Regions from separate parts of the Paenibacillus sp. Negev47 genome, predicted to be linked through region 2. Evidence: riboswitches for the same ligand, from Rfam matches in the RefSeq annotation. Region 2 holds a riboswitch; each other region holds the start of a gene.
The links. A riboswitch is a leader RNA that binds a small molecule or an ion and turns the genes downstream of it on or off. The one in region 2 is predicted to bind cyclic di-AMP.

Region 1: another riboswitch for cyclic di-AMP. It lies ahead of AC4G47_RS20180 (C40 family peptidase); the one in region 2 lies ahead of AC4G47_RS00150 (resuscitation-promoting factor).
Region 3: another riboswitch for cyclic di-AMP. It lies ahead of AC4G47_RS12395 (3D domain-containing protein); the one in region 2 lies ahead of AC4G47_RS00150 (resuscitation-promoting factor).
Region 4: another riboswitch for cyclic di-AMP. It lies ahead of AC4G47_RS23215 (HAD family hydrolase); the one in region 2 lies ahead of AC4G47_RS00150 (resuscitation-promoting factor).

The regions. Positions count from the first base shown of each region.
Region 1 is NZ_CM177754.1:4,519,449-4,522,563, reverse strand. Features, by position in the region: gene AC4G47_RS20190 (hypothetical protein) at 34-252, shown strand; gene AC4G47_RS20185 (carboxymuconolactone decarboxylase family protein) at 388-717, shown strand; gene AC4G47_RS20180 (C40 family peptidase) at 815-1,279, opposite strand; cyclic di-AMP (ydaO/yuaA leader) riboswitch at 1,285-1,416, opposite strand; gene pelA (pectate lyase) at 1,844-2,797, shown strand; tRNA gene AC4G47_RS20170 (tRNA-Leu) at 2,972-3,055, shown strand.
Region 2 is NZ_CM177754.1:32,050-35,164, forward strand. Features, by position in the region: gene AC4G47_RS00145 (TatD family hydrolase) at 1-480, shown strand, start outside; cyclic di-AMP (ydaO/yuaA leader) riboswitch at 722-975, shown strand; gene AC4G47_RS00150 (resuscitation-promoting factor) at 1,247-2,431, shown strand; gene rnmV (ribonuclease M5) at 2,587-3,115, shown strand, end outside.
Region 3 is NZ_CM177754.1:2,691,775-2,694,889, reverse strand. Features, by position in the region: gene AC4G47_RS12400 (polysaccharide deacetylase family protein) at 1-448, shown strand, start outside; gene AC4G47_RS12395 (3D domain-containing protein) at 563-1,234, opposite strand; cyclic di-AMP (ydaO/yuaA leader) riboswitch at 1,237-1,431, opposite strand; gene AC4G47_RS12390 (amino acid ABC transporter ATP-binding protein) at 1,649-2,371, opposite strand; gene AC4G47_RS12385 (ABC transporter substrate-binding protein/permease) at 2,358-3,115, opposite strand, start outside.
Region 4 is NZ_CM177754.1:5,130,533-5,133,647, forward strand. Features, by position in the region: gene AC4G47_RS23210 (HAD family hydrolase) at 1-645, opposite strand, end outside; gene AC4G47_RS23215 (HAD family hydrolase) at 1,033-1,431, opposite strand; cyclic di-AMP (ydaO/yuaA leader) riboswitch at 1,547-1,722, opposite strand; gene AC4G47_RS23220 (glutathione peroxidase) at 2,093-2,572, shown strand; tRNA gene AC4G47_RS23225 (tRNA-Leu) at 2,718-2,800, opposite strand.

The sequences.
Region 1 (3,115 bases), 2.3 Mb from region 2:
TGTAAATAAATTTGGAATATAGGAGCCATGAACATGATCAGTGATTCAGAACTGGACGCTCTGCGTCTGTCAGGTGAGAAAGTAAGAGTAGTGAGGGACGAGCTGGAAACTAACGATGTAACCGGGATTGTGGTTGCCTGGGATGGTGAGCAGGTACTTATCCGTCGTCGGAATCGACGTGTTGTTAAGCTGGATCGCAATTACCGATATCAGTTGTTCAGCGAGCCGCGCCAAAGTTTACTTAGTGAGTAACCGTATAATTTCGCTAGAACATGAACATTTAATTGTTTGCAATTACCATGATTTCTTGGCATAAATGACTTACTCGGGTGAGAAGATAGGTACAGTGAGGAAATCTGTAACTATAGCCGAGAGGATGTGCTGCAAATGACATTGATGAATGATAAAGTTCATGCCTACAAGGATCAGATTGGAGCATTAAGCGACGTGCTGCCAGGTGTGGTGAAGTCGTATCATGAGTTTACCGGAGAATGTTTTCAGCCTGGCGTAATTGATGCGAAGACGAAACAGCTCATTGCGCTCGGAATTGGCCTATTTGCTAACAATGAGGTATGTACCTTCTATCATGTGGAAGAAGCCCGTGCGAAGGGTGCTACAGATCAGGAGATCATGGAGACCGTTGCAGTTGCTGGAGCTGTCGGAGGCGGACATGCGCTGTCTCAAGGCGCAATGCGAGTGCAGAAGGCGTTGCATTAAATACAGGTAAGGTAGTACAAGGATTGGTCCATACATGACTAGCTAAACAAAAGAGGAGGTTCCGGGTGATCCGGAGCCTCCTCTTTCTATATCATACCTACATTTTCCCTAACATTTTATCGTACATAAACTGTCCAGTCACCCGACGTGCTGTTACGTAACGATCATTAAAATAAGGATTCGACAACTTGGTGATGCTTACCCCTTTACTGCTGGAAGCATGAGCGAATTGTCCGCCACCGATATATACACCTGTATGTGAAATGCCTTTGCCCATCGTATTGAAGAACACCAGATCACCTGTGCGAATGTTACTTTTGGATACCGGAGTACCTGCCTTGGCTTGCTGCTGCGAAGTACGTGGCAATTCAATGCTGTATTTGTTGAAAAGATATCTCATAAACCCGGAACAGTCGAAGCCAGCCAGCGTCGTGCCACCCCACTTGTAAGGTATGCCTGTCATGTTGTTCACTACGGAGTTAATACTGCTTGCCTCTGTGCTTGTTGCCCCGGATGTAAATAGTACAGCTGCTCCAAAAATGGAGATAATCAGTTTTTTCAAAATAAATGTTCTCCCTTCGATGCCTACGGAGTTAGCTAAGGGTTCGGTAGAAGGTTCCCTATATTTCCTATGTATAAGAATAATTCACCCAAATTGGTTCCCCCGTTTTCAAACATGAAACTCGGCAATGAATAATTAAGTTTTTGTAACTATTTGAAACTATATTGCATAAATGCGTAATTGTCAAACCCATTTAAAACCCTTCGTTTTACCCCAATGTTATCGGAATTACGGTTTTTATATGAAAGAGGGGATCAAGTTTGGGTATCATTCATGACAAAAACGTCACTATTGATTCGTTGAAGGTGATTTTGGACAAATAAATAAGTTTGTCATGAGTTAAAAGAACTATTCCGTTATGTAGAATTAAAGAGATTATATTGATTAAGTTGCATATATTGACAAAAATCGATTTTTTGCATATTATCGTTTTATCCAATCCACATATTGGATGGAATTTGATTTTATTGTGCGATGAATTCAAATAAAGGAGGTTTGGGGTTCGAATCTTAAGTTAGGTAGAAGTGGGAGATTTATTAAAACGAACATAGGAGAGTGTTATCTTTGAAAGCAAAAAAAATAGTTACTTTTGTTCTAGCATGTACCATGGTATTCTCAGCCGTTGGAATGGCAGTTCTCCCTGTAGCAACGGTATCTGCTGCCGATGCATCAGGTACAACAGCAAGTATTTCCGATGTTTTGAAGAACCAGCTGCCAGATGGAGGTTGGAGAAAGGATTATAAACAAACCAGTGGAGAATGGGCGAAGTCCACGATTGACAACAAGGCTACATACTCAGAGATTAGAAGATTGGCGAAGGAATTCAAAAAGACGAATGATCCGCGCTACTCAGCGGCTGCAATTAAAGGAATCAATTTTTTGATTAATATGCAGTATTCAAACGGTGGATGGCCGCAAGTGTACCAAAGCTCCGGATATCACAAACACATCACTTATAATGATGATGCCATGATTAACGTCATGTACATGCTGGATGAAGTAGCAACGCGTAAAGGTGACTTCTCGTTTATCGACAGTGCCCTTGCCAATCGCAGTAAGAACTCAGTTGCTAAAGGTGTAGAAGCGATTCTGAATACACAGGTCGTTTCAGGCGGTAAGCTGACAGCATGGGGACAACAACATGATTCCAGTTCCCTTAAACCGGCAAGCGCAAGAATCTATGAAGTACCATCGCTGACGGCTGCAGAGAGTGTAACGATTGTTAAATTCCTGAAAACCAGACCTGCTAACGCCAAAATTACGGCATCCATTAAAGGAGCCGAGGCGTGGTTTAACAAAGTGAAGATTACGGGTTACAAGTATGAAAGAGCAAACGGAGACAGCAAAATTATCGCTGATTCCAAAGCTGCACCGATCTGGGCTCGCTTCTACGAAGTGGGAACGGATAAACCGATCTTTATTGGTCGCGACGGGGTAGTTAGATACAAACTAAGTGATATTGATAAAGAAAGAAGAGGCGGTTATGCATGGTACGGTAACTGGCCTTCCAAGCTGTAAATAGTAAGGAGTCGCAGGTTTCATTGCGTCAATTCCTAGTAACTATAAGTAAAGCCCGACTCAGACATGGACGTCTGGCTCGGGCTTTATTGTTATTATTTTCACTGTTGACACGATAGATTCCGCATGATATATTATTTCTTGTCGCCGAGATTGCTTACGGAGATATAATATGCGGTCGTGGCGGAATTGGCAGACGCGCACGGTTCAGGTCCGTGTGGGCTAACCCCCGTGGAGGTTCGAGTCCTCTCGACCGCATCAAATAAATAAAAGGTTCCTCTTAGGCTAATACCTTCGAGGAACCTTTTTGTATTGTCC
Region 2 (3,115 bases):
TATCACTGGGATACTTCACCGAAGGAAGTGCAGCATCGCGTATTACGACAACAAATTGCATTGGCTCGTGAAGTGAACATGCCCATTGTCATCCATAATCGAGATGCGCACGAGGATATCATAAGAATTTTGCGTGAAGAGAAAGCTGGCGAGGTTGGTGGTGTTATGCACTCATTCTCAGGCAGCTGGGAAACCGCAAAAAGTTGTCTCGATATGGGCTTCCATCTGTCCTTCGGAGGCCCGATCACATTCAAAAATGCAAAACAGCCCAAAGAGGTGCTGGCGAAGGTTCCGATGGACCGATTTTTCATTGAAACAGATGCTCCATATTTGACACCTCATCCGTATCGTGGGAAACGGAATGAGACAGCGCATGTACGTCTGGTTGCAGAGGCAGCAGCGGAAATTAAAGGCATTTCGGTAGAGGAAATTGCTGCAATAACAACCAAAAATGCCATGGAACGATTTGGGATTTGTTAAAAAATCGAGTAAATCAGGTGAAAAAGGCAGGTAAGCGGAGGTAATTTGCCCTTTGATCCAAATAGATCAAGAATATTACAATATTTTAACCAAATATTCAGAAAAACGTACTTGATCAACGCTTTACAACATGCATCAAAACAGGATATCATCTTTTCAGTGAATTGTTGTGCGGAAAACTGGACAGATGTTCGGGGGATGAACAAAGGGACACTTTCCGATGAAACAACATTACTTTCATGAATCAGTCTCGCTGAGTCTCCGTTAACGGAGAGCGGGGGAACCAATAGGGCTTAAACAGCAGTGTATTTAGCTGCTGCGCATCATTCGCTGACCCAAAAGCAGCGAAAGGAATTGCGAAGCCATATTTGATTTCTTCTTTGGGTCTCGGGGTGAATTCAAGGGCGTCCGCCATGAGCGGGTGACCCAAGATAGGGCGGCTCTCTTTCGCCCGAACCCGACAGCTAACCTCGCAAGCGGAAAAAGAGAGGCAACCTCGTGCATGAATTTCCGATATTCAAAATCATTCGGAAGCCACGAAAGAGTTCCTCTTACACTCTTTCTTTGGCTTTTTTGTTTTTGAATAAAAGAAATGTTGTCATCATACGGTAGGTATTCAGGAGGATGACATCATGTTGCGAAGATGGGTTCATGGTGCAGAACCGGTCATATGGTCCGACCTGTGTTCTGTAGAAAAATTGGTATAGTCACGTCAAAGACATCATGCATTACTTTAGACGACGAGGCTATGAAGGAGGACGGAGAAGTGGGCACATTCCAACCAGAAGAGACCCATGAGTCACGATCATCCAGTAAGTCTTTCGCGTTGCGGTGGAAGCATGAGAACATGCGTCAAATGGCATTGATCGCGATTTTCTCAATTGCGCTTACAATCATGATCTTGTTAGTCGTTTACGGTCAGGCCGGGAAACAAATTTCACTGGTTATTGATGGCAAAGCTCAGGTGGTAGAGACTCGTACAGGAATGCTTCAGGAAATGCTGGAGGAGCAGTCAATCACAGTCAGCCCTCACGATCAGGTATCCATTCCGCTCAATGGAGCAATTACAGATGGAGACCGAATCGTTATTGAGCGGGCCGTTCCAGTCAACATTACGGCAGACGGAGACACCAAGACTCTGTATACAACCGATTCATCGGTAGAAGATGCAATTCAAAAATCAGGTATTCAAGTTGAAAATAATGATAAAGTGTATCCGGCGCTTGGAACTGCTATCAAAGCGGATATGAAGATCCGTGTAGTGCGTGTAACAAAGCGTACAGTGGATGTAGAGCAACCAATCGCTTACAAAGTAATTAAAACGGCTGACCCTAGCTTGTACAAAGGGGATAACCGTGTCGTTGTGAACGGCAAAGAAGGCACACTTGTACAGCATATCGAAAAGGTATTTCAGGATGGAGAATTGGTCTCCAAAAAAATGGTCGGCAAATCCGTCGCGAATAATCGTGTAGATAAAGTGATTGCTGTCGGCACCAAAGCGAAACCGGTCGTGAAAGAACCTGAGATTCAGATGGTATCGGCTCAAACTTCTACAACCAAAAAGGCTACAACAACGAACTCGAAGAAAACATCTGCCTCGGGCAGCAAAGTGATTACCGTATCCGGGACTTCTTTTAAATACTCCAAAGTACTTAAGAACGTATCCATGACTGCCTACTCTTCCGAAGAGCCTGGCATTGGTACCAAAACAGCTTCCGGTACTCGTGTAACGGAAGGGCGCACCATTGCGGTTGATCCCAAAGTCATTCCAATTGGCTGGTGGGTATATATCGAGGGTCTGGGCTTCCGTCGTGCGGAAGATACAGGCGGTGCCATTAAAGGCAACAAAATTGATGTATATTATGACAGTGTGAAGCATGCCCTGAATTTTGGACGTAAGAAAGGCAAGACGGTCTACGTGATCGGTCCGGTGAAGCCGGAAGCGAACTAAAATCGTTTTACTTTGAAATGGGAATGCTATAAAATAGTTGCATGAATGATTCATGCGGAATATGCGGCGGAGGGGTCTGAATTCAGTCTCCCCCGCCGTTTGGCAGAGAAGAGGATATTCCTCTTCTTTTTGCGTTAGAAAGGAAGAAATGGAACATGATAAAAGAAGTGATTGTGGTGGAAGGCCGCGATGACACGGTAGCCATTCGCCGGGCTGTGCAAGCCGATACGATAGAAACAGGTGGATCAGCCATCAACCAACGCATTCTAAAACGGATTGCGCTTGCTCAGGAGAGACGGGGAGTCATTGTACTCACAGATCCGGATCATGCCGGCGAGCGCATTCGTAAAATTATTGCGAACAAGGTCCCTGGCTGCAAGCATGCCTTCATTCCGGAAGCCGATGCGACGCGTAAAGGAGACATCGGGGTGGAAAACGCCTCACCAGAGGCGATTCGGCACGCGCTGGAACGCGTACATACTTCATACGAAGGTGCTCCAAGCCTCATCGATTGGGAGGACCTCATTGCGGCAGGACTTATCGTACACCCGCAGGCCGCCGCACGCCGTATGGAGATGGGCAATCTGCTGGGCATTGGATATTGTAATGGTAAGCAGTTTCACAAACGTCTGAGTGTATTTCAGATTACACGGGAAGAGTTCTCCACAGCATTAGCGCAAATTG
Region 3 (3,115 bases), 2.7 Mb from region 2:
GGTTAAGGAAGGACATATCGTTGGCAATCACAGCTATAATCATCCGGAATTCAGTAAGCTGTCGATGAATGCCTTTCGCAAACAAATTTTACATACCGGGGATATTATTCACCACCTCACGGGATATACCCCTAAAATGATACGGCCACCTTACGGAGACATTAATGAGGAACAGCTGAAATGGGCTGCCAGACAGCATTATAGCATTGTGAACTGGAATGTTGACTCCCTGGACTGGAAAGGCCTCTCCAAAGAAAAGGTGAAAGAAAATATCCTATCTGCCGTGAAACCTGGTTCCATCGTTCTGCAGCATGCAGGAGGCGGTGTGGGCTCTAACCTGAACGGCACGATTGAGGCTTTGCCCGAAGTCATTGAGGAACTGCGTAACCGCGGATATGAACTCGTCACATTGGACGAAATGTTGGGATTGCCTAAGGCCAAAGATTAGGGTGTCCATGATCCGTAAAAGGAAATGATTGCGAATGTTAAAAGGGTGCCTGTTCAATCGCAAGTTAGCGACTGACAGACACCCTGTTTGAATTCATTAGATGTAGTTTGATGTCTACTTCAGAATGTAGAGCTCGATATCCTGAAAACCAAATTTGCTTACGGACTGCTTGCTACCAGGAATGAAGATATCAATCCGGTGACCCTTGATTGCACCGCCAACATCACGTGCTGTGGCTACAAAAGCCTGTTTGGGCAATCCCGGATGGCTGTGACCTGTGACCAATACTTTGGTTCCGAGTGGAATCACACTTGGATCAACTGCAATCGTACCCAGTTCAAGATCATTACCGAAGTAATCCACAGCACCCCATCCTCCATTTTCGGACGGATCTGCAGAGTATGCCGTTGCTTTCACATTGACTGCTTTACTGTAATCAAACGTTTTGCCCCAGGCTTGAACCACTTTGTTATCTGCGTTAACGTCCAAGCTTGCTGTGGTAACCGTCTTCGCTTGAGCCTTGCTTTCCGTAGCGGCAGCAGCAACTTTGTTTGCTTTGCCGGGGATTGTAATTTTCAAACCACCATAAATGTTGTAAGGCGAAATGTCGTTATTTGCTTTAACCAACGTGTTAAGTGCTACTCCATATTGTTTCGATAAGGTGTAGAAGGTATCTCCCTCTTTGGCCACATGAACTGAATCTGCGTGAGCCGGAACGGCTTGAATAAGCATTGCTGTTGTCAATAATGCTACTGCTGTTTTGGCTATACGTTTCTTGTTAATCATGGTCTTCCTCCCTCATTGTGCCTGCGAAGTTAGTTGTCGGATTCGGATGAGGAGCCCACCCTATAGGTTCTTCGTTACATCTGAAACATTATGTACCCCTAATTCACCCCAAGCAGTGTGCTATCGATCTTCCCCTGCACAATCTGCATCGTTACATCCCCGCACTCCCTGTCCGGAAGTTTCGGCAGAGTTCAATATATCACAATTTTGTAACCTGAACTTGTAGTAATTCTTACCAAATGATTTTCAGCGCATCATCATCTGTAAGAATACTGGATAATCACGAAATGGCAGATGCATCGATTCCTTAAGATTAAGTTACAGAAAAGTTACTTTTCGACTCTATTAATGTTTATTACGCATAAAAAATAGCGTTACCGACATAAAGTCAGCAACGCTATTTGATCTGTGAATTTAGAGTACCTTAGCAAGAAAATCACGTGTCCGTGGATTTTTGGGTGCTCCGAACACCTCATCTGGTGTTCCTTCTTCCACAATAACCCCGCCATCCATGAACAAGATCCGGTCTCCCACTTCACGTGCAAAACCCATCTCATGCGTCACGATGACCATGGTCATCCCGCCTTCTGCAAGACGTTTCATGACATCGAGTACTTCACCGACCATCTCGGGGTCGAGAGCCGAAGTTGGCTCGTCAAACAGCATTACATGCGGCTGCATGGCCAATGCTCTTGCAATGGCGATCCGCTGCTTCTGTCCACCGGACAGCTGATTCGGGAATGTATCTTTTTTATCGTACAAGCCCACAGTGTTAAGCAGATCAGCAGCAATTTTCTCCGCTTCCTGCGTGGATTGCTTCTTCACTTTAATTGGAGCAATCGTAATGTTTTGCTGTACCGTTTTGTGTGGGAACAGGTTGAAATGCTGGAACACCATCCCCATTTTTTCACGAGTCGCATTGATGTTGTGCTTCGGATCGGTGATTGACACGCCTTCAAAATCTATCTCTCCCGAGGTAGGCTGTTCCAGCAGGTTCAGACAACGCAAGAATGTACTTTTACCCGAACCGGAAGGACCGATAACCACGACAACCTCGCCTTTGCCAATCGTCACGTTAATGCCCTTAAGCACATCGTTATTTCCATAAGATTTGTGTAATTGTCTAACGTCTATCACTTGCACTCAACTTCCTTTCCAGTCGTCCCAGCAGCTTGGACAAAATGAACGTCAATACAAAGTAAATGGCTGCCGCAATGAGAAACGGACTCAATCCTTGATACGTAATGTTTTTGACCACACTTGCCTGATACATAATATCCACCATACCGATAACAGAGATAATGGAGGATTCCTTGATGATCGTCACGAATTCATTACCAATTGCCGGCAATACGGCCTTGAAAGCCTGTGGCAAAATGATGTAGCGCATGGCTGCACCTCTGCCCATTCCGAGGGAGCGAGCTGCTTCCAATTGACCACGATCCACCCCTTGAATACCTGCACGGAAAATTTCCGCAAGGTAGGCACCACTATTAATAGAAAGTGTGATAATACCTGCCTGAAGGGGACTAAAATTAATACCAAATGTCAGGGCCAATCCGTAATAGATAATCATCAATTGCACTAGCATCGGAGTACCACGAATGACTTCGACATACGCTGTTCCAATCCAACGCAGAATGGCTACATCATGCAGACGGAACAAACAGATGATCAATCCGATGATCACCCCAAATATTACACCAAGTGCAGATAACAGGAGCGTGTATCCTACACCTGTTGCATAGAAGCTCTTGTATTGCCAGAACACTTCAAATATATTTTGTGATTTGTTCACTTTATCAGCCATCAGGAGACTGGCGTCTGTGACCATTTGTTCGATCTTATTTTCACTTTTCAAGCGCTCGAGCGTTCCATTTA
Region 4 (3,115 bases), 1.7 Mb from region 2:
CAATGAATCAACAGTCCAATCTGCACGTTCGTCATCCGATAGTTCCGGCTGGAATCTCCCGTAACCCTGCATAATCCGTATCGTACGCATGCCCAGCTTCCGAGCAGGAATAATGTCGTTATCGATCCGATCCCCGATCATGACGGCTTCCTCTGGTTCACAACCGGCCTGCTTCAAGGCTACAGCGTATAACTCAGGGTCTGGCTTGGACACCCCTTCTTCAGCCGAACAGGCCAGAACATCAACATACTTCCGCAACCCGTAGCTCTCCAGTCTCTCTTCCGTTCCAGGACTTTGATTGGCAATAATGCCAATGCGATAATGCTTCGACAAGTGCTCAAGAACCGAATCCGCTGAAGGAAAAGGACGTTCAAGATCTTTTTGAAACTTCAGCTTGTCCTGAATCTGTTTTTGGTGCTTCTCGTCTCCAATGAATGTTCGAATAGCCACTCTCATAGGCCATTGCTCATAATTCTGGTAACAGTTCGTGAACAGTTCTCGTACCGCCTCAATCTGCACCGGATACCCCAAAGCGCATGCTTCACGGACGAACTGTCCGATAATATCATCAACCGGCTCCCATTCGTCCACCAGCGTATCTCCAACATCAAAAAACAACCACTTTATTCCACCTACATCCGGCACGCCAATTCCTCCTTGTAAGCCACAGGCGATTCCTGATCCTAATTTAAAAGTCGTGTTCAAAAAGTCTGGTTTTCAGTACCGAGAAGATGGAATGAAGCTAGAAATGGAGTAGCGGAGCGTAGGGAAAACTACGTGAGCAACTACAGTGTTTCCGAAGGAAACATACTTCGTAAGCATATTCTTATTCGGCTGAATTTCATATTCGATGCTGAGGATGCCGCCAGGCATCCTTCGTAATCAAAAGCGGACTTTTTGAACTACCTCTAAAAACCATAAAAAAGAAGACCCACCATCAAGCATGAGTCTCCTCAAATTTCCGTTTATTGATATATTCAATTATAACAGGCCCCTTACACCGGAGCAATCACAAGCTATCAAGCTAGCGCACTAACCATTCAGGAGAAAGCCGACTTCCCCATTGAGTGAATATACAATTCGGTCTGCGCCCATCCCCCGATAGATGCCCTTTGGATGACTCTGTTCCGTAATGACGCACAGGGACTTCGATGTCCATGAACGGCAGATTTGCAAATAACGACAGGTCAGATTCAGGCTGTTTTCGAAAATAAACACATTGCCTACGCTGCCCTGCGGCAAAAACCATTTTTGAGCTGCAGCCGTGTTCATGCGAATGACATGCTCTACCCCGATTCTACGGAGTCTACGCTCTTCCCCTGCACTGTTGGTTAGAACGGCAAACGGCATTTTTTTGTACATTAGCAATTTGATAAATTTGCGTCCTGCTTCATTTGGAGCAGTCACTAAGATCATCTCAGTATCCATCATTCGTTCCTCCCTTGGCGTGAAAAGACAACAAAAAAGAAGCGTGGGGGACCAAGGCCTCCCGAACGCTTCTTAAATAATCCATGGCGAAAACACCATGAACCAGCGTACGGCTTGTTGCCTCTCCCTTTAACGCTTACGAGGTTAGCTGACGGATTCGGGCGCGAGAGTCGCCCTATTTCCGGCTGTCACCGGAAAATTCACCCCATGAATGCCCACTGTCCTGGACAGCGCATTCCGTTGGTTCCCCCGTTTCCCACTCATCAATGAATGGAAACTCAGCGATTAAAACATCGTTCGTATATCTTAAAGTAAGATCGAGCGATATTATCGTTTGTTTCGTTTTTCAAGTACAATTTAGTTTAAATTGAAATTACGTTATGAATCATACACCCGCGCCATGACGGTGTAAAGTCCGCACAGATCACCGAATCGGCAGATTTTCGCCAATACCCATACATAATAGCGCTTACAACAAGGTTATACTCTATCTATCTCTTCAAGTCTATCTAATTCTCACTCTGACGAAAATCACATCGCAATTCATTCACGTATTCTGCACAACTTGCCTGTTTTGATTCTTTTAACACCATATTAGTTTTGTATTATTTAATTGCAACCAATATAATAAGGGGTATAAGATTATATAATGGAGGCGATTTAGATGACAATCTACGATTACAAAGTGAATACTCTTCGCGGTCAAGAAGTTGAAATGTCCGACTACCGTGACAAAGTGCTACTGATTGTGAATACGGCTAGCTCATGTGGCCTCACTCCTCAATTCAAAGGTCTGCAAGAACTACAAGACAAGTTTCAGGATGCTCCGTTTGAAGTTCTGGGTTTTCCAAGCAACCAATTTGCACAGGAAAAAGGCTCTTCGGACGACATTGCAGAGTTCTGTCAGATGAATTATGGCGTGAGCTTCCCTATGTTCGAGAAAATTGATGTGAACGGCTCAAGCGCTCATCCTCTCTTCCAGCATCTAAGCAAGGAAGCTCCTGGCCTGCTCGGCTCCAAAGCAATCAAATGGAATTTCACCAAATTCCTTGTGGATCAGAACGGACAGGTACTGAAACGTTATGCTCCCAAAACAACACCCGACAAGATTGAAGAAGATATCAAGAACTTGCTTCAAAAATAATACATAGGCCACCCGTAACCGGAAGGTAAGCACGATCGCCTCGGTAATGGATGGCCTTTTTTCTAACTTGATGTCATAATGGTCGAAAAGACAAAAAGAAGAAGCTTTCCAATAAAGGAAAGCTTCTTCTTAATCGTTCATATGATGCGGTCGAGAGGACTCGAACCTCCACGGGCATACGCCCACTACCCCCTCAAGATAGCGTGTCTGCCATTCCACCACGACCGCATGTCGTAAATAATCGGCAACAGAATTGATTATACCGGGTTTAGATCTAAAAGTAAAGTATTTTTTAATGCTTCTTTTTCAGCCAGGCATTTTCCTCAAAAATCGCATATTCTCGTCATGTTTAGTCATGAACTGCATATCATTAGTTTTGATCCCCTCTTTTCCGGATAGAGCCGATCTGTGTAATCATTTATATATAGTAATATATAATCTTCCCCTATACCCTGTGAATACCTAACTTAAAATGATACATTAAATAACACAATATATGATTTATCATTTTTAAAACAATAAATTCCAAGGATTCTATTGACA